DNA from 3 places in the Streptomyces sp. NPDC002328 genome. Region 1 is predicted to be linked to each of the others. Evidence: riboswitches for the same ligand, from Rfam matches in the RefSeq annotation. Region 1 holds a riboswitch; each other region holds the start of a gene.
The links. A riboswitch is a leader RNA that binds a small molecule or an ion and turns the genes downstream of it on or off. The one in region 1 is predicted to bind S-adenosylmethionine.
Positions count from the first base shown of each region.

Region 2: linked by a shared signal. The riboswitch ahead of ACFYX4_RS21700 (putative leader peptide) and the one ahead of thrC (threonine synthase) in region 1 are both predicted to bind S-adenosylmethionine.
Region 3: linked by a shared signal. The riboswitch ahead of ACFYX4_RS01900 (aminotransferase class V-fold PLP-dependent enzyme) and the one ahead of thrC (threonine synthase) in region 1 are both predicted to bind S-adenosylmethionine.

Region 1 covers NZ_JBIARQ010000003.1:451,481-457,878, reverse strand. The annotation lists gene otsB (trehalose-phosphatase) at 1-419, shown strand, start outside; gene ACFYX4_RS11765 (trehalose-6-phosphate synthase) at 442-1,890, opposite strand; gene ACFYX4_RS11760 (glucosyl-3-phosphoglycerate synthase) at 1,976-2,920, opposite strand; SAM riboswitch class I at 3,099-3,245, shown strand; gene thrC (threonine synthase) at 3,264-4,550, shown strand; gene ACFYX4_RS11750 (MoaD/ThiS family protein) at 4,638-4,913, shown strand; gene ACFYX4_RS11745 (cold-shock protein) at 5,366-5,572, shown strand; gene groL (chaperonin GroEL) at 5,915-6,398, shown strand, end outside.
Region 2 covers NZ_JBIARQ010000008.1:142,011-148,408, forward strand. The annotation lists gene ACFYX4_RS21685 (ABC transporter permease) at 1-620, opposite strand, end outside; gene ACFYX4_RS21690 (ABC transporter permease) at 626-1,585, opposite strand; gene ACFYX4_RS21695 (ABC transporter substrate-binding protein) at 1,589-3,136, opposite strand; gene ACFYX4_RS21700 (putative leader peptide) at 3,530-3,646, opposite strand; SAM riboswitch class IV at 3,679-3,792, opposite strand; gene ACFYX4_RS21705 (phosphotransferase enzyme family protein) at 3,844-4,920, opposite strand; gene ACFYX4_RS21710 (ABC transporter ATP-binding protein) at 4,917-5,678, opposite strand; gene ACFYX4_RS21715 (ABC transporter permease) at 5,675-6,398, opposite strand, start outside.
Region 3 covers NZ_JBIARQ010000001.1:411,959-418,356, forward strand. The annotation lists gene ACFYX4_RS01875 (NlpC/P60 family protein) at 1-72, opposite strand, end outside; gene ACFYX4_RS01880 (NYN domain-containing protein) at 284-1,627, opposite strand; gene ACFYX4_RS01885 (hypothetical protein) at 1,662-1,901, opposite strand; gene ACFYX4_RS01890 (rhomboid family intramembrane serine protease) at 2,083-2,817, shown strand; gene ACFYX4_RS01895 (Lrp/AsnC ligand binding domain-containing protein) at 2,814-3,095, shown strand; gene ACFYX4_RS01900 (aminotransferase class V-fold PLP-dependent enzyme) at 3,260-4,636, opposite strand; SAM riboswitch class IV at 4,765-4,881, opposite strand; gene trpD (anthranilate phosphoribosyltransferase) at 4,971-6,035, opposite strand; gene ACFYX4_RS01910 (cytochrome bc complex cytochrome b subunit) at 6,176-6,398, opposite strand, start outside.

The DNA.
Region 1 (6,398 bases):
CGTGGGTGGAGGAGAAGGGCCGGGCCGTCGCCGTGCACACGCGCCGCGCCGAGGACCCGCAGGCCGCGTTCGAGGCGCTGCGGCAGCCGCTCACCGACCTCGCCGCCCGGCACGGGCTGATCGTCGAGCCGGGCCGGATGGTCCTGGAACTGCGGCCCCCCGGCGTGGACAAGGGGGTGGCCCTGACGGAGTACGTGCGTGAGATCGGTGCCGAGTCCGTCCTCTACGCCGGCGACGACCTCGGCGACCTCCCGGCCTTCGCCGCCGTCGAGAAGCTCCGCTCGGAGGGCCTGCCCGGCCTGCTCGTGGCCAGCGGCAGCGCCGAGGTCACCGAGCTGTCCGAGCGGGCCGACCTCGTCGTCGACGGGCCCGCGGGCGTCGTACGGCTGCTGCGCGCGCTCGCCGCCCAGCTGGGCTGAACACCGTCAGCCGGGCTCACCCTCAGCCGGGCTGGGCATCCCGCTGGATTTCCCGCAGCGCCTGCAACTGGTCCAGGAACCACTGGGCCGGGGGCAGCGCGGTGGCGGCCGCCGCCAGCCGCTTGGTGTGCTCCGCCCGCTCCTGCGGCCCGGTGTTGAGGGCCTCGTGCAGGGCGCGGGCGGTCTCCAGCACGTCGTAGGGGTTCACCACGATCGCGTCGTCGCCGAGTTCCGCGTACGCGCCCGCCTCCCGGGAGAGCACCAGCACGCAGCCGTCGTCGGAGACGACCGGCACCTCCTTCGCGACGAGGTTCATGCCGTCGCGGATCGGGTTGACCAGGGCCACGTCCGCGAGCCGGTAGGCGGCCAGGGAGCGGGCGAAGTCGTCCTTGACGTGCAGGACGACCGGGGTCCAGCCGGGCGTGCCGTACCGCTCGTTGATCTCCCCCGCGACCCGCTGCACCTCGGCGGTGTAGTCGCGGTACACGGCGAGGTCCTGGCGGGAGGGGTAGGCGAAGGCGACGTGGACGACGCGTTCGCGCCACTCCGGCTGGTCGTCGAGGAGCTGCCGGTAGGCCAGCAGCCCGCGGACGATGTTCTTCGACAGCTCGGTGCGGTCCACGCGGACGATCGTCCGGCGCGCGCCGCCGTCGGGCGCCGCGCCGATCTCCTCGCGCAGCGCCGTGATGCGCTCCTCGACGTCCGGCTCGTGGGAGCGGGCGCGCAGGAAGTCGGCGTCCGCGCCGAGCCCGTGCACGCCGATCTCCGTCCCGCCCAGCCCGCCGGCGAACTCGTCGCAGCACGCGGTGAACGCGTCCGCCCAGCGGCGGGTGAGGAAGCCCAGCCGGTCCGCGCCGAGCATGCCCCGCAGCAACTGCTCCCGGACGTCGGAGGGCAGCAGGCGGAAGTAGTCCACCGGCGCCCACGGCGTGTGCGAGAAGTGGCCGATGCGCAGGTCGGGGCGCAGCTCGCGGAGCATCCCCGGGACCAGGCAGAGGTGGTAGTCCTGCACGAGGACGGCCGCGCCCTGCGCCGCCTCCTCGGCCAGCGCCTCCGCGAAGGCGCGGTTGTACGTCTCGTACGACGCCCACTGACGCCGGAACTCCGCGTCGAACACCGGCTCCAGCGGGGTCTGGTAAAGCAGGTGGTGGACGAACCACAGCACGGAGTTGGCGACGCCGTTGTACGCGTCGGCGTGCACGTCCGCGGGGATGTCGAGCATCCGCACCCCGTCCTCGCCCACCCCGCGCCGTACGGCCTCGCGGTCGTCGTCGGAGAGCGCCGAGCAGACCCAGAGGGCGTCCGCGTCCGAGCCGATCGCCGACAGCCCCGAGACCAGGCCCCCGCCGCCGCGTTTCGTCGTCAGCGAGCCGTCCTCGCCCACCGAGTAGGACACCGGGCCGCGGTTGGACGCGACCAGCACCTGAGCAGCCGCGTCACGCTCGGAAGCAGTGGAACCCGTGGAAGCCATACGCCTCAACCTAGCCCGCACGGGAAACGCTCAAACGTACGGAAGCACTCAGCGAACGCCCGTATACATCCTGCTCACCGAGCGGTCACGCCACCCGGCGCGCCGCGTACTCCGCGATGTCCGCCATCGGCGGCCTCTCCTCCGTGTCCACCGAGTGGGTGCGCGGCTCGAAACCGTCCGCTCCCCGCTCGAACTGGGTGAGCGCGGGGCGCACGAGGTGCCCGCGCGCCAGCCGCAACTGCGCCGTGCGGTAGATCGCCGCCGCCATCCGGCCCAGCGCCTGCCCGTCCTGGTGCCGGTGCTTGCGCACGCCCACGTCGACCTGCGCGAGGGCGTCCAGGCCCACCAGGTGCAGCGCGTCGACCAGCATCCCCAGCTCCACGCCGTACCCGACCGGGAACGGCAGCTGCTCCAGCAGACCGCGGCGGGCCGCGTACTCCCCGCCCAGCGGCTGCACGAAGCCCGCCAGCTGCGGCCAGTGCAGGTTCAGCAGCGGCCGTGCCATCAGCTCCGTCACCCGGCCGCCCTGTCCCGCGGCGCCGCCCAGCGGACGGTCGTACATCGCCTTGACCAGGTCCACGCCGGGATCGGTGAGCAGCGGGCCGACGATCCCCGACACGAAGTCGGAGGAGAACTCCCGCAGATCGGCGTCGACGAAGCAGACGACGTCCCCGGTGGTGACCAGGAGCGAGCGCCACAGCACCTCGCCCTTGCCGGGCACCGCCGGGATGCGGGGCAGGATCGCGTCCCGGTGCACGACGCGCGCGCCCGCCGCCGCGGCCACCTGCGAGGTGCGGTCGGTGGAGCCCGAGTCGACGACGACGATCTCGTCGACGAGCGGGACCTGTTGCATGAGGTCGTGACGGATGATCGCGACGATGTCGCCTACCGTCTCCTCCTCGTTCAGCGCGGGCAGCACCACGGACACCGACTGGCCCGTGGCGCGCTTGGCGGCCATGATCCTGTGCAGCGGGCGATCGGTCACCGACCAGGAGCGGGTGGCCAGCCAGCGCTCGACTTCTTCCAGCACGGTCTGCGGCTCCTCACTGTCGTGATCACACCAGGTGCACACGGCGTCACCGTGTGATCCGTCTCGCGGTTCGGACGACTATCTCAACTGTCCTGGCCGTCGGTTACAGTCTTGAACAACGCGGATGACCATCGCATGTCCGGGGTCATCCGGCGTTCAGCGCTCAACAACCACATACCGCTCATCCAGAGGGGCAGAGGGACACGGCCCGATGAAGCCCCGGCAACCCTCCAGCCGGTCTCGACACGTCGAAGTGGCGAGGCTCCCGGCTCGGGAAGGTGCCAAATCCGTCTCACGGCGAGATGCGTCGTGAGGAAGATGAGGAGAAAGGGCCTCGCCTCACATGGCTGCGCAGACTGTTGCAAGCACCACCGAATCCACCGTGGACCTCGGCCCCGCCGCCGCGCTGAGCTGCCGCGAATGCGGTCACCGCGTCCCCCTCGGTCCGGTCTTCGCGTGCGAGGAGTGTTTCGGCCCGCTGGAGATCGCCTACGACTTCTCGGCCTACGACACCGAAGAGCTCCGCAAGCGCATCGAAGCGGGCCCCGCGAACATCTGGCGCTACGCCCCGCTCCTGCCCGTCCCGGCGGACGTCGCGGACAAGCCGAACATCAACCCCGGCTGGACCAAGCTCGTCCAGGCCGACAACCTCGCGCGTGAGCTCGGCGTCGAGCCCGGCAAGCTCTTCGTCAAGGACGACTCCGGCAACCCGACCCACTCCTTCAAGGACCGGGTCGTCGCCCAGGCCCTGGAGGCCGCCCGCGCCTTCGGCTTCACCACCCTGTCCTGCTCCTCCACCGGCAACCTCGCCGGCGCGGTGGGCGCCGCCGCGGCCCGCGCCGGCTTCCGCTCCTGCGTGTTCATCCCGCACGACCTGGAGCAGGGCAAGGTCGTCATGGCGGCGGTCTACGGCGGCGAACTCGTCGGCATCGAGGGCAACTACGACGACGTGAACCGCTTCTGCTCCGAGCTGATCGGCGACCCGGCGGGCGAGGGCTGGGGCTTCGTCAACGTCAACCTGCGGCCGTACTACGCCGAGGGCTCCAAGACGCTGGCGTACGAGATCTGCGAGCAGCTCGGCTGGCGGCTTCCCGACCAGCTGGTGGTGCCCATCGCCTCCGGGTCGCAGCTCACGAAGATCGACAAGGGGCTCCAGGAGCTGATCAAGCTCGGGCTCGTCGAGGACAAGCCGTACAAGATCTTCGGCGCGCAGGCCGAGGGGTGCTCGCCGGTGTCCGTCGCCTACAAGGCCGGCCACGACGTCGTCCGGCCGCAGAAGCCGAACACCATCGCCAAGTCGCTGGCGATCGGCAACCCGGCGGACGGTCCGTACGTGCTCGACATCGCGCGGCGCACCGGCGGCGCGGTGGAGGACGTGAACGACGAGCAGGTCGTGGACGCGATCAAGCTGCTCGCGCGGACCGAGGGGATCTTCGCGGAGACCGCCGGTGGGGTGACCGTGGGCGTCACGCGCAAGCTGATCGAGAACGGGGTGCTGGACCCGACGCTGACGACTGTCGTCCTCAACACCGGGGACGGTCTCAAGACGTTGGACGCGGTGGCCGGGACGGGGCTCACCGCGACGATCCGTCCCAGCCTGGACTCGTTCCGCGAAGCTGGTCTCGCCTAAGAGTCGTTGTTCGTCTGCGGGGCCGATGGTGGCTGGTCGCGCAGTTCCCCGCGCCCCTTGGTGGGCTGCCCTACTGGAGGTTTCACCGTGAGCGTCAACGTCCGCATCCCCACCATCCTCCGCACCTACACGGGTGGCGCGGCCGAGGTCTCCGCCGAAGGGGGGACCCTCGGGGAGGTCATCGCCGATCTGGAGAAGAACCACACGGGCATCGCGGCCCGCGTTCTCGATGATCAGGGCAAGCTGCGCCGGTTCGTCAACGTGTATGTCAACGACGACGACGTCCGCTTCGAACAGGGTCTTGAGACGGCCACTCCGGACGGTGCCGGAGTGTCCATCATTCCGGCTGTCGCGGGCGGCTGACCGACGGTCAGTACCCGCCGGTAGTAACCGTCGGTAACAGTGATTACCGTGAGTTCATCGAATTGCCCCCTCCGCAAGAGAAGCGGAGGGGGCAATTCAGTGTGGTTGAGCGCGGTACAGTTGGGGAACCGGACCCTGATCCGTTGATCCGGAGCCTTTGATTTCTGCCTTACGCCCGACAAGAAGTAGCCAAAGTGTGCGCCACTTTTGCGGCTTTTGTAACGTTTGCGGGGCCCGATTTGCCCCGGATTCGGGCGAATTCTCATTACATTCCGGGCCGTGTGCGTCCAGAATTCTCGTCCGATTGACCTGTTGCAGACGGCAGTTGGACAGATACATTCAGCCGCGGTCGACGCGTTCCGGCGCACGCCCCCAACCAACTGGGGGGTGAGGTCTGACCCGGATCCGCGAAGTGTGGATCTGTGCAAGGGCCAGTAATAGGGGAGTTAGGCATGGCTCAGGGCACCGTCAAGTGGTTCAACGCGGAGAAGGGGTACGGCTTCATCGCGGTCGACGGTGGTGCGGATGTTTTCGTCCACTACAGCGCGATCCAGATGGACGGATACCGCACCCTGGAAGAGGGTCAGCGGGTCGATTTCGAGATCTCGCAGGGCCAGAAGGGGCCGCAGGCGGACATGGTCCGGCTCGCGGCCGGCTGAGGCACGCGCCGACTGAGCGACGTTCTTCTGCACATCTTCGAAGGGCTCGCACCTCCCGGGGTGCGAGCCCTTCGGCCTGCCCGCGGCACGGCGCGCCCGGTGATCGTCCGCGCGCGACGCGCACCGGTGATCACCTGCGGATCCCTTCGAGTCGCTTGCACTCGCCTAGGCAGAGTGCTAATCATTGGCGTTAGCACTCTGAAGGTGAGAGTGACAACGAAGGACCGGGTCGGTGAGGCCCGCAGGCCGGGTGGGAAGGAACCACGAGGCCGGCGAGCCGTCCGTCGCGGGCGCGGGCGCGGTCCGAAGGAATCACCCCCAGTCCTGGAGGGACCACTTCACATGGCCAAGATCATCGCGTTCGACGAGGAGGCGCGGCGCGGCCTCGAGCGCGGCATGAACCAGCTCGCGGACGCCGTGAAGGTGACGCTCGGCCCCAAGGGCCGCAACGTCGTCCTCGAGAAGAAGTGGGGCGCCCCCACGATCACCAACGATGGTGTCTCCATCGCCAAGGAGATCGAGCTCGAGGACCCGTACGAGAAGATCGGCGCCGAGCTGGTCAAGGAAGTCGCCAAGAAGACGGACGACGTCGCCGGCGACGGTACGACCACCGCCACCGTTCTCGCCCAGGCCCTGGTCAAGGAGGGCCTGCGCAACGTAGCCGCCGGCGCCAACCCGATGGCCCTCAAGCGCGGCATCGAGAAGGCCGTCGAGGCCGTCTCCGGTGCGCTGCTCGAGCAGGCGAAGGATGTCGAGACCAAGGAGCAGATCGCCTCCACGGCCTCCATCTCCGCCGCCGACACCCAGATCGGCGAGCTCATCGCCG
Region 2 (6,398 bases), on a different contig from region 1:
GAGCGGGACGCCTCGACGTACACCGCCTGCCGGATCCGCAGGACCTCGGCGCGCGCCACCCGGGCGAACGAGGCGACGCTCGCGATGCCCACCGCGACCGCCACCTTCACCGTCCCGTACCCGAGCGCGGTGACGAGGGCCAGCGACAGGAACAGCGCGGGGATGGAGAGCAGGACGTCGACGAAGCGCATCAGCACGTCGTCCACCCAGCGGCCCGTGAACCCGGCGACCACGCCGAGCAGACCGCCGACCACGAACGCGACCAGGACCGCGATGAGGGTTGCCTTCAAGGACAGTTGGGCGCCATGGACGACCCGGGAGAACACGTCGCGCCCCAGTTCGTCCGTGCCGAACCAGTGACTGCCGCTCGGACTGCGGAAGTTCTGGGCGGGCGTCCCCGTCAGCGGGTCCTGCGAGGTGAACAGACCCGGCCAGAACGAGGCCAGCACCACCAGCACGAGGACGACCGCCGACAGCAGCAGACCGGGACGGCGCAACAGGAAGCGCGGCAGCCGCCGTATGCCGGCAGTCCGGCCCGGCGCGGCGGGGGGACCCGTCTCGACCGGTCGGGCGAGGCCGAGCGCGGCCTCGGCCGGGTCGTCGACGAGACTCTGACCCATCTGACTCATGTGAAGCTCGCCCTCCTGCCCGAGGTCACCACGATCCGCGGGTCCAGCAGCGGATAGACCAGGTCGACCACCAGATTCGTCGCCACGAAGATCAGCGCCCCGAACATCACCACGCCCTGGACCAGCGGGATGTCCTGAGCGGTGACCGCCGCCGCGGTCACCCTGCCGAGGCCGTCGCGGGAGAACACCGTCTCGACCACCACCGAGCCGGCGATCAACTGGCCGACCAGCAGCCCGACGACCGTCAACGCGGGCAGCGACGCGTTGCGCAGCGCGTGCCGCAGATGCACCCGCCACCGGCCGGCGCCCTTGGCGCGCGCGGTCTCCACATAGGCCTGGTCCAGGGCGGTGAGCAGGCTCTTGGCCAGCACCTGGGCGATCTGCGCGCCGGTCGGGACCGCCAGCGTGAGCGCCGGCAGCACCAGGCCCCGCAGCCCGTCGTTGCCGAACGCGGGGAACCAGTGCAGCCGGAAGGAGAACGCGTCGACGAGCAGCAGCCCCACCCAGAACGTCGGGACCGACACCCCGAGCGGGGGCAGCGACAGCAGCAGCTGCCGCAGCCACCGCTGTGCGGTGTACGTCGCCACCACCGCGAGACCGCCCCCGAACACCACCGCGAGCAGCAGCGCGGCACCGGTCAACTGGAGCGTCTGCGGCAGCGCGTCGGCCAGGGTGGAGGTCACCGGACGGCCCGTGGAGACCGCGTCGCCGAAGTCCCCGCGCACCGCCCGGCCGAGATAGTCGGCGTACTGAGCCAGTACCGGCTTGTCGAAGCCGTACTCGTGCCGCAGTGCGGCGACTCGCGCCGGATCGACTTCCCCCGCGTCCATCCCGGCCCCGGCCATCGCCGTGACCGGGTCACCCGGCAGGAAGTCCAGCACCAGGAAGGACACCGTGTAGGCCGCCCACAGCACCCCGACCGCCTGCGCCAGCCGTTTGATCACGTAGAGGCGCACGGGCTAGCCGATCCAGGTGTCGTGCAGCTGGATCCGGCTGCCCGAGTCGAAGGCGAGACCGTGCACCTTCTTCGACACGCCCAGCTGGGTCTGGAGCTCCACCACCGGCACGTTGTACGCGTTCTGCACGATCGACTTCTGCGCCTCGCCCACCAGTCGACCGCGCTTGGCGGTGTCCGTGGTCGCGGCCTGTGCGGACAGAGCCGTGTCCAGTGAACCGGCCGGAAGGTGGTAGAAGTTGGCCAGCCGGGTGGAGAAGGAGCTGCGCAGGATGTCCGGGTCCGAGCGGGTCACGTTCCCCCACACCACGTCGAAGCCGCCCGACTGGAGCGTGGTGGAGAACTGGCTGACCTGGAGCTGCTTGAGCGCCACGTCCACTCCGACAGCCTTCAGTTGCTGCTGCACCAGCTCCAACGCGGGCTGGTTGGTGGCCGCGTTGGGGAACCAGGTGATGGTGAGGCTCAGCTTCCTGCCGTCCTTGGCGCGGAGTCCGTCAGCGCCCGTCCGCCAACCGGCGGCGTCCAGCAGCGACTTCGCCTTGTCCGCATCGAAGGCGAGGCTGGAGGAGAGGTCGGTGTAGTCGGGCGTAGTGTGCGCCAGGACGCTGGTCGCCGGGCGGGTGCCGGTCGGGAACACGGTGTCGGCGATCTGCTTCCGGTCGATGGCGGCCAGGATCGCCTGGCGCACCTTCGTGTCCTTCAGGACGGGCCGCTCGTTGTTGAGCCCCAGGCCGAACACCACACCGGGGTTGGCCCGGCTCTGAAGGGTGACCTGGCCGCCCTTGAGCGCCGCCTCGTTGGCCCTGCCGACGCTGCTGATGGCGTCGACCTGCCCGGACTGGAGACTGCCGGCCCGGACCCCCGCCTCGGGAACGACCTTGAACACCACACGGTCCAGGTAGGCCTCGCCCTTCTTGGACCACAACGAGGAGCCCCAGCCGTAGCCGGTACGCTTGGCCAGGGTGACCGACTGGTTCTGCGCATACTGCTTCAGCACGAACGGCCCGGACCCGATCACGCCGTCACTGCACTTCTGCTGCGGCGACCTCTTCACGCTCGCCGACGACTCGATGCCCAGCGAGTGCGTCGAAGTCGCCTGAAGGAACTGGGCGTTGGGTTCCTCGAAGGCCACCTCGACGGTCAGCGGGTCGACCACGGTGGTGCTCTTGACGCCGCTCAGATAGCCCTGCGCGAGGGTCCCCAGGGCGCCGAGCTTCGGCACCGCGTCGAAGTTGTCCTTGACCACCTGCGCGGTCAGCGGGGAACCGTCGCTGAAGGTCACCCCCGGTCGCAGATGGAAGGTGAACGTCGTCGCGTCGGCGTCGACGTCCCAGCTCTTGGCCAGCCACGGCACGATCTTCCCGGTGGTGGGGTCCTGGTCGGTCAGGGAGTCCACGATCTGGCGCACCGAGTAGATGCTGTCGTTGCTGCCGACCTGCTGCGGATCCACGCAGCCGGCGTCGGAGCCCACCGCGAAGGTCAGGGTGCCGCCGGACTGCGGCCGGCCGCTGCCGCCGCCGGAGCCGTCACCGCCCGACCCGCAGGCGGTCAGGAGGACACCGGTGGCGAGGAGGGCGGCAAGGGGGGCCCGTCGGGAAAGCCCCGAAGCCGGTCGGGAGGGCCTGAAAGCCGGTCGGTCGGGTCGGAACGCCGGTCGGGAGAGTCTGAAAGCCGAAAACGTTGTCACGGAGGGGCTTCTCCTACTCGTGTCACCAGGCACGGTGCCGCGCGAGGCACCACCGCGCATGGGCGTGCGACCCCGGCCGGCTCGACGCCGGACGCGGGGGAGCGCTGCACAGACGGGGGTCAGGGGACGACACCGAGAGCGGTGGCGAGGGGAAAGACGCAAAGGAGCCGGGGCCGACGAAGGGACGTCAGCCGAAGCCGGCGAAGGGGCGCCGGCCTGGGCCGGCGAGCGGACGTCAGCCGACGCCCGCCCGGCTCGTCAGGCCCGACAGAGGCAGCTGGTCGAGCGCTTCAGATCGATGTGGCGTCGGCGCGAGAGCCGGGAGAACGGCGTGGCATCGGCGAAGGAGGCAGCCGGGTCACCGCAGTGCCTCATGCCGATCCCCCTCTCTCCGGCCCCGTCACGGGGCCACGCGCTTGCGGGAGTCGTCGCTGACCCCGCCGGGCTTTCACCTGGAGCACCCCACCGCGCGGGAGGGTTGCCGGTCAGCGAGCCAGGGCTTGACGCTGACACTCAATGCCATTCGTGATGTTAGGGAGCCGATTCGGCGTACGTCAATGCCGCCACCGTCGTCAGCCGCGCACGGACCCCGTGATCCGGTCGAGGAGACGGCGGCCGTTCGCGCCCGTGAACCATTCGGCGTGGCCGACGTAGTACTCGTACGCCAGCCGCGTGTTCTCCGCCGAACGGGTCACTCCGTGGAAGTAGCCGAGTTCGGACAGCGCGAACTCCGCGTGCACCAACGGGAGAAGCGCGGGCAGCGCGGCCGACTCCGCGGCGCTGAGCGGTCGTACGGACCGGTAGCCGTCGAGGAGTGCCGCGGCGTCCTGCTCGCGCACCGGACGGCCGGGCCGCAGCCACTGCACGGCGTTGCGCTCGATCGCCGTGGCGAGGTCGTGCACGGCGGTCGTGCGATCGCTCATGCCGAAGTCCAGGACGGTGGAGACCCGGCCGTCGGCACCCCACAAGAGGTTCGAGGCGTGCCAGTCGTTGTGGGTCCACAGGGGTTCGAGAGCGGCGAGGTGGGGAGCCAGCCGCTCGTGCAGGGGGAGCAGTACGCGCTCGGTGTCCGCACGCCAGGAGAAGTCCCGCAACGCCTCCGCCAACGCCGGACGCTCCGTGACGTACCGCTCCAGCTCTGCCCGCGGGTCGTGCGAGGCGAAGACGGTGAACGAGGCGACGAGCGGCTGCACTTGGCGGCGTGGCGCGTCGAACCCCCGCGCCGCCAGGTGCGTTCGGGCCAGCGCCTCGCCCGCCGCCCGCGCGTGACCTGCGGAACGGAACGGCGACCAGGACAGCGCGTCCCGGTACAGGTCCGTCCCCGCGCCGACCGAGTGGACTTCGTACGTCCACGCGTCGCGCGCCACCGCGTCCAGCACCTCCACCACCGGCGCCCCGCGCAGCCGCAGGTGACGCAGGAACGCGTGCTCCTCCGCCAGCCCCGGCAGGGTCCGTACGGAGTGGTGGTGACGTTTCACGAACAGGCGCCGCCCGTCCTGTTCCACGAGGGCCGCCGCCGACAGCGGGCGCGGGCTGCGCCACACCACCCGGGCCGGCCCGACGACGTCCGTCACCTCCGTGTCGGTGAGCGGCGCCCAGTCCGGCTCGACCGGTTCGGTGCCCAGGCCGTGGGCCAGAAGTGAACTCACGCCGTGCCCACCGCCGTTGTGCCGCGCAGAGCCTCCAGGACCCGGCGCTCGGCCGCCGCGAACTCGGGCGCCGTGAGGTCCTCCACTCCGCGCGGGCGGGGGAGCGGCGTCTCGATGCGCTCGACCACCGTGGCGGGCCGCGGCGACAGGACGTGCACGGTGTCCGCGAGCAGCACCGCCTCACGTATGTCATGGGTGACCAGGACGACCGTCCAGCGGTGCCGCTGCCACATCCCGGCCAGCCACAGCTGCATCTCGGTCCGGGTCAGCGAGTCCAGCGCGCCGAACGGCTCGTCCAGCAGGAGCACCGGACGCTCCAGCACGACGGTGCGCAACAGCGCGGCCCGCTGCCGCATCCCCCCGCTGAGCTGGGAGGGGTACGCCTTCTGGAAGCCGTCGAGCCCGAAGTCGGCGAAGAGCGCGTCGGCCCGCGCCCGTGCCTGCTTCTTCTTCACGCCCTGGGCCTCCAGCCCCAGCGCCGTGTTGTCCAGCACGGTCCGCCACGGGAACAGCAGGTCCTTCTGCGGCATGTAGGCGACCTTGTCGGACTCCACCGAGGCCGGCTCGCCCTCCACGACCACCTGCCCCGACGTGGGCCGGTCGAGACCGGAGACCAGGTTGAACAGGGTGCTCTTGCCGGAGCCGCTCGGGCCGATCACCGCCGCGAACTCGCCCGGCTCCACCCGGAGTTCGAGGTCCCGCAGGACCTCCAGCTCACCGAAGGACTTGCCCACGCCCTCGATCCGCAGGCTGCTCACTTCCCCACCTTCCGCTCCCACGGCAGCACCAGTCGCTGCAACAGATACGTGGCTCCGAACAGCGCCACGCTCAGCGCCGCCGTCACACCCACCGCCGCGAACACCAGGTCCGTGCGGAACGCGCTCTTCTGCGCCTGCATGTAGATCCCCAACCCCGCCTCGGCGCCCGCGTACTCGGCGAAGACGGCGCCCACCACGGCGTACGTGATGCTGACCCGCAGCCCGGCGAAGAAGTACGGCATCGCGCTCGGCACCCGCACCAGGCGGAACGTCCGCCACCGGCCGGCGCCCAGCGACCGCAGCAGCCGCATCGCCTCGCGGTCGGTGGCGGCGAACCCGGCGGCCAGGTTGGCGGCCAGCGGGAAGAACGTCGTCAGCGTCACCACCAGCATCTTGGGCAGCAGCCCGAAGCCGAACCAGATGATGAGCAGCGGCGCCACGGCCACGATCGGGATGGTCTGCGAGGCGACGAGCAGCGGGTACAGGCCCCGACGGGCCGCCGAGGAGAAGTCCAGCAGGACGGCGACCAGCCAGGCCGCCGCGAAGGACAGCGCGAAGCCGAGCAGGGTCTCCTGGAGGGTGGGCAGGGTCTGCGCCCACAGCTCCGCGCGGTTCACCCAGCCCTGCTCGATCACCCGGGCGGGCGACGGCAGCGTCGTCGGGTCGACCCCGGCGGCACTCACATACAGCTGCCAGCCGCCGACCACGACGGCCAGCACC
Region 3 (6,398 bases), on a different contig from region 1:
GGCGGCGGCCGCGGTGGTCAGCACGGTGACGCGTGCGCGGCTCGGCTGCTTGGGTCGACGGTGGGACGCCACTGAGGACGAACTCCTTCTTGAGAGGGATCACCCGTGTGGAGGTTCGAAGGCAGACCCTAGTGACCCTCCCGTGATCACTTCAAATCCTCGGGCAAAAAATCTCGGCTACGCACCGCATTCTTTACACTCAATTCACGTGCAGTGATGTCCGATTGACACTACGTTGCGTAACGATTGCGCCAATTCGGGCATTAAACCTGTACGTTGACGTTCAGGTCAGTCGCTTCAGGAGTACCGCAGAAGCGACAGGACGCGCCCCCGCCTTGGCGACCCCGTCGGCCACCTCGCGGTCGGTGGAGACGACGATGACCGGCCGGCCCGGCGGCTCGGCGCGCACCAGCTGGCGGATCAGCTCGTCGGCGGTGACGCCCGGCTTGGAGAACAGCACCCGCACCCCGCGCGGCGGCGCCAGCAGCACCGGCGCGGCCAGTTCGGCTCCGTCGAAGACGCAGGTGACCTCGGCGCCGGTCTGCGCGGCGAGCTGCGAGAGCTGCCCGAGCAGCCGCAGCCGCTGCTTCTCCAGCGGCATCTGGGGATAGCCGGTCTTGGTGACGTTGTAGCCGTCGACCACGAGATGGGCCTGCGGCAGGGCGAGCAACTGGTCCAGGATCGCCGGGTCGTTCTCCGACAACGCGCGCGCGGCAATGTCCTTCGGGGTCATTCGTCCCGGTTCGACCGCGTCCACGGTCTCCGCCGGACGGACCGACACCGGCGGCAACGCCAGTTCCCTGCGCAGCCCTTGGGCCGCGTCCAGCACGGTGTCCAGCAGCAGCCGTACGCGCATGTCCTCGACGCTGCGCCCCTCGCGCGCCGCCCGCCGGGCGGCCTCCAGGGCGGCCTCCGCCTCACCGAGCCGGGCCTTCAGCCGCCGTGACTCGCTCTCCGCGGCGGACACCTGCGCCTGGCCCTCGCCGCGCACGGACTCCATCTCGCCGTGCAGCTTGCGCAGCGCCGCCTCACCGCGCTTGACATCGCTGAGGGCCGAACGCAGCTTGCGGTGAAGCGATTCCGCTTCCCTCTTCGCCGCGTCCAGCTCGGCGCGCAGCCGCTCGGTCTCGGCCCGGGTGTGGTCACGGGCCTGCTCGAGCTCCTCCCGCAGCCGCTCCAGTTCCGCGCGGCTCTCCTCGTCGGCCCGCTCGGCGTCCGCGCGCTGCGCCTCCTCGCCGGCGGCCGTCACCAGCTTCACCCAGCCGGTGGGCCGCAGCACATAGGCCGCGGCCGCCACATCGAGCGGATCCGCGGCCGGGGGCGGCGAGCCGGAGTCGAGGGCGCCCGCGAGTTCCGGCTGCGCCTCTCTGAACTTCTCCGCGATGCGCTGCCGGAACAGCGGATCCGTCTCCAGCGCGGCGGCCATCGCGTTGCCCGCGAACTTGGCCCGGCGGTTCGGGGCGAACCGGGCGTACTGCCGCAACTGGGCGGGCAGTTCACCGACGGTCAGCCCGCCGAAACCGTCCGAGACGATCTGCACGACCCGGCGGCGCACGCCGTCGGGCAGCGGACGGTCGAGCACCTCAGCGGCGCCGTCGCCCGGCCCCCCGCCTGCGCTCTCCACCATCCGTCACACCCCACTAGCTGTGCGGGCCCGCTCCTCAGGAGCCGGCGCCCGGCCTGTCCACGAGTTCCACCTGGTCCACGGCGTTGCACCAACGGCACCGCACCGACTCGATGGTCTCACTGACCACCTCGCGCTCCTCGACGTCCGGCTCACCGGCCAGATCGAGGTGCACGTACTCGACGACCTTCGACGAGCGCGTCACATCGAACCGGGTGAGGTTGCCGCACAGCGTGCAGCGCCACCGCGTCGTGGCGGTCGGCAGGGGAACCGTCATCGTGACTGTCCGCTTCCTTCTAGTGTCGGTCTTCCGCTTCTCCGGCACCCACCGGACGCCCGGCGGGCACCCTGTGCGTGTGGCTCGTAACCCTACGGCCTGGCGGGTACTCGCCGCCCATCCGTCCACGGCGGCGAGGCGAGAGGGGGGAGTCCGTCCCGTTACGTCATGCTCTGTGTCCATGATCAGCGACTGGAACGGGGCCCTGGACCGAGCGATCCGGCACCCCTCCGCGCCGGTGACGTACGGACTGATCGCCCTGTGCTGTCTGCTCTTCGCGATCGGCCCGGCCTCCGGCCTCCATCCCGCGTACGGCGCCGGCGAGGAGCTGGAGGCCGCGCAACGGGCCTACTTCCGCCGCTGGGGCGTGATCCCCGCCGACCTGTTCGACGGCTCCCCCCGCGCGCTCCTCACCCCGGCCACGGCGCTGTTCGTCCACGGCACCTGGGTGCACCTGCTGGGCAACATGCTCTTCCTCTACGTCTTCGGGGCCATGGCCGAGCACCGGATGGGCCGCGTCCAGTTCACGCTCTTCTACCTGTGCTGCGGCTGCCTGGCCCTCGCGGGCTACGCCGCCGCCAACGCCGGCTCCGAGCAGCCCCTGGTGGGGGCGTCCGGGGCGATCTCGGCGGTCCTCGGCGGGTTCCTCTACCTGTTTCCCAGAGCGCGGGTGACCAGTCTCCTGCCGTTCCTCTTCTTCCTGCCGCTGCGTTTCCCGGCCTGGGTGGTGCTGCCGTTCTGGGCGGCGCTGCAATGGCTGGCGGCGGGGCGGGCCGGGCAGGGGCCGGGCGTGGCCTACCTCGCGCATCTGATGGGGTTCGGCCTGGGCTTCGGCTACGCGTGGGCCCGGTTCAACGGGCCGACTACAGTGAAGGCCGCCCCAGCTCCGGCCCCCGAGGGAGAGAACCAGCCGTGATCACCGCGATCGTCCTCATCAAGACCAGCGTGGACCGGATCCCCGAGATCGCGGAGTCGATCGCTTCGCTGGAGTCCGTGAGCGAGGTGTTCTCCGTGACCGGGACGTACGACCTGATCGCCATGGTGCGGGTGCGGCAGCACGAGGACCTCGCCGAGGTGATCCCCGGGCGGATCAGCAAGATCCCCGGTGTTCTGGGGACGGACACTCACGTCGCTTTCCGTACGTACTCGCAGCATGACCTCGAGGCGGCTTTTGCGATCGGGCTGGACTCCTGAGGTGGTCGCCTAGGCGTCTGCGGGGCGCGGGTGCTTCGTGCGTCTGCGGGTTCGCGGTGGCTTGTCGCGCCCACGCGGCGGAGCCGCATATCGACACAGCCCCGCGCCCCTGGGGGTGCCCCCGAGGGCGCTCGGACAGCGAGGTCGCCGGCGGGCGAAATCGCTCACACCGCCGGGACGCAGCGGCCGTCTTCCGTCCTGTACTGCCACTTCGCGCCCTGGGTCACCAGTTCCTTCACCGCGCCCACGAAACGGTCCACGTGCTCGTCGGGGGTGCCCGCGCCGAAGCTCACGCGGATGGCGTTGAGGGACTTCTCGCCGGGGGCCGCCTCGGGGGCGCCGCACTCGCCCTGCGTCTCGGGGGCGCTGCCCAGCAGGGTGCGGACCAGGGGGTGGGCGCAGAAGAGGCCGTCGCGGACGCCGATGCCGTACTCGGCGGAGAGGGCGGCGGCGAAGTGGGAGCTGTTCCAGCCCTCGACGACGAAGGAGATGACGCCGACCCGCGGGGCGTCGTCGCCGAAGAGGGAGAGGATCCGGACCTCCGGGACGTCGGCCAGGCCCGTCCGCACCTTGTCGATCAGGTGGCGCTCGCGGGCGACCAGCGCGTCGAAGCCGGCCTCGGTGAGGGCCTTGCAGGCCGACGCGATGGAGTAGGCGCCGATGACGTTCGGGGAGCCGGCCTCGTGGCGGGCGGCGCCCTCGTGCCACTCCACGTCCACTCCCCCGTCCTCGCGCCGGGTGACCTTGCGGCTCGCGCCGCCGCCCGCGAGGTACGGCTCGGCCGCGCGCAGCCAGTCGGCGCGGCCGGCGAGGACGCCGGTGCCGAACGGGGCGTACAGCTTGTGGCCGGAGAAGGCGATCCAGTCGACGTCCAGGTCACGGACGGAGACCGGGTGGTGGGGGGCCAGCTGGGCGGCGTCGAGGACGATGCGGGCGCCGTGCGCGTGGGCCGCGGCGGCCAGCTCGCGCACGGGCCACAGCTCGCCGGTGACGTTGGAGGCGCCGGTGACGCAGACCAGGGCGGGGCCGTGGCCCCCCTCGGTCGACACCGTGCGGGCGGCGAGGGCGCGCTCCAGGGTCTCGACGGCCTGGCCGGGGGTGCGCGGGGCGTCGAGGTAGGTGACGCGGGCGTCCTTCCAGGGCAGCAGGCTGGCGTGGTGCTCGGTCTCGAAGACGAAGACCTGGCAGTCGGCGGGCAGCGCGGCGGCGAGGAGGTTCAGGGAGTCGGTGGTGGAGCGGGTGAAGACCAGCTGGTCGTCGGCGCGGCAGTCGAGGAACTCGGCGACCGTCCGGCGGGCGTTCTCGAACAGGTCGGTGGAGAGCTGGGAGAGGTAGCCGGCGCCGCGGTGGACGCTGCCGTAGTACGGGGCGTAGGCCGCCACGTCGTCCCAGACGCGCTGGAGGGCGGGGGCGCTGGCCGCGTAGTCGAGCGCCGCGTAGGTGACTTCGCCGCCCGTGACGAGCGGGACGGTGACATCCCGGCCCAGAACGGGCAGCGGGGAACAAACCGACGGGGCGAGGGCGGTGGTGGAGACGGACATGGCGGAACTCCCGTGAGACAGAAGGGAAAAGAGTGAGAGAGGGTGTGCGGAGGCGGGGCTCGGCGCCCTAACGCATTCGCTTGCTCACGGGAGACTCCTCGACGACCAGGATCCCTGGTTGCGAGAGGGATCCGCGCTTGCCGCGCACCTTGCTGTGCACGGCCTGGTCTTCACCCGGGGCACCCCGCCACGGACGGAGGGTTGCCGGACAGTCGGCCGGGGCCTCATGACTGTCACTCATGACCTGGACAGGAACGTACGTGATGCGTTCGCGGTCCCGCAACTCCTGTCCGGATCGCGGGACCGCGCCCCATCCCCCCTCTGGAGAGGGGTCTTACGCGTTGCTCGCCGCCACCCAGCGCTCCAGCGCCTGCTTGGCCGCGCCGGAGTCGACGGACCGGGCCGCCTTCTCCATGCCGGCCCGGATCTGCTCGGTCAGCGGGGCGTCCGTCGGGTCCAGCGCCACCAGCGCCGCCGCGGAGTTCAGCAGCACGGCGTCCCGGACGGGGCCCGTCTCGCCCTCCAGCAGCCGGCGCGCGACCTCCGCGTTGTACGAGGGGTCCGCGCCGCGCAGCGCCTCCACGGGGACCAGCTCGATGCCCACGTCCCGCGGGTCGAATGTCTCCTCGGTGACCTTGCCGTCGCGGACGACCCAGACCCGTGAAGTCGACGTCGTCGTCAGCTCGTCGAAGCCGTCGTCGCCGCGGAACACCAGGGAGGAGTTGCCGCGTTCGGCGAAGACGCCGGCGATGAGCGGGGCCATCCGCGGATCGGCGACGCCCACCGCCTGGGCCTTCACCTTCGCCGGGTTGGTCAGCGGACCCAGCGCGTTGAAGGTGGTGCGGATGCCCAACTGGCCGCGGGCCGCGGCGACATGACGCAGCGCCGGATGGAACTTGATGGCGAAGCAGAAGGTGATGCCGGCCTCCTCGGCCACCTCGGCCACCCGCTTCGGGGTCAGTTCCAGATTGACGCCGAGCTTCTCCAGGACGTCCGAGGCGCCGGACGCGGAGGACGCGGCCCGGTTGCCGTGCTTGACGACCTTCGCGCCCGTGCCGGCGATGACGATCGACGACATGGTGGAGATGTTCACCGTCTTCGCGCCGTCGCCACCGGTGCCGACGATGTCGACGGTCCGGCCGGGCACCTCGATCACGTTCGCGTGCCGGTACATCGTGCGCACCAGACCGGTGATCTCCTCGACGGTCTCGCCCTTGGCGCGCAGCGCCACCGCGAACCCGGCGATCTGCGCGTCGGTGGCCTCGCCGCGCATGATCAGGTCCATCGCCCAGGCGGTGTCGTCCGCGGTGAGGTCGCGGCCCTCCAGTAGGCCGTTCAGCAGTCCGGGCCAGGAGCGGCCCGCCGCGGTGTCGCCTCCAGCGGGGTGCACAGCGCTCATATGGCCGCTCCTGGGTGTCGTACGAGAGGGGAACTCCCGTAAGAGAGTTGTGATCCCACCCTATCCAGCCGGACGGCACGCCGAAGGGCCCCGTCCGAACACCGGACGGGGCCCTTCAGTGTGGTGTGGCGACGCAGTGATCAGTGGTGGCCGTGGCCGCTCGTGATCTCCCGGTACTCCTCGACGGTCGGCTTGGCGATCTGGTTCTCCTCGCCGTAGTACGCCTTGCTGAGCTTGGCGCGGACCTTCTCGGAACGCTTCACCTTGCGCTCGACGCCGTTCTCGTCGACCGTGGGGCCGATCTCGGCGGGCTGGTACTGCTCGTGCGCGGTGAGCGTGTACAGGGCCTCCTGGCTGAGCGGC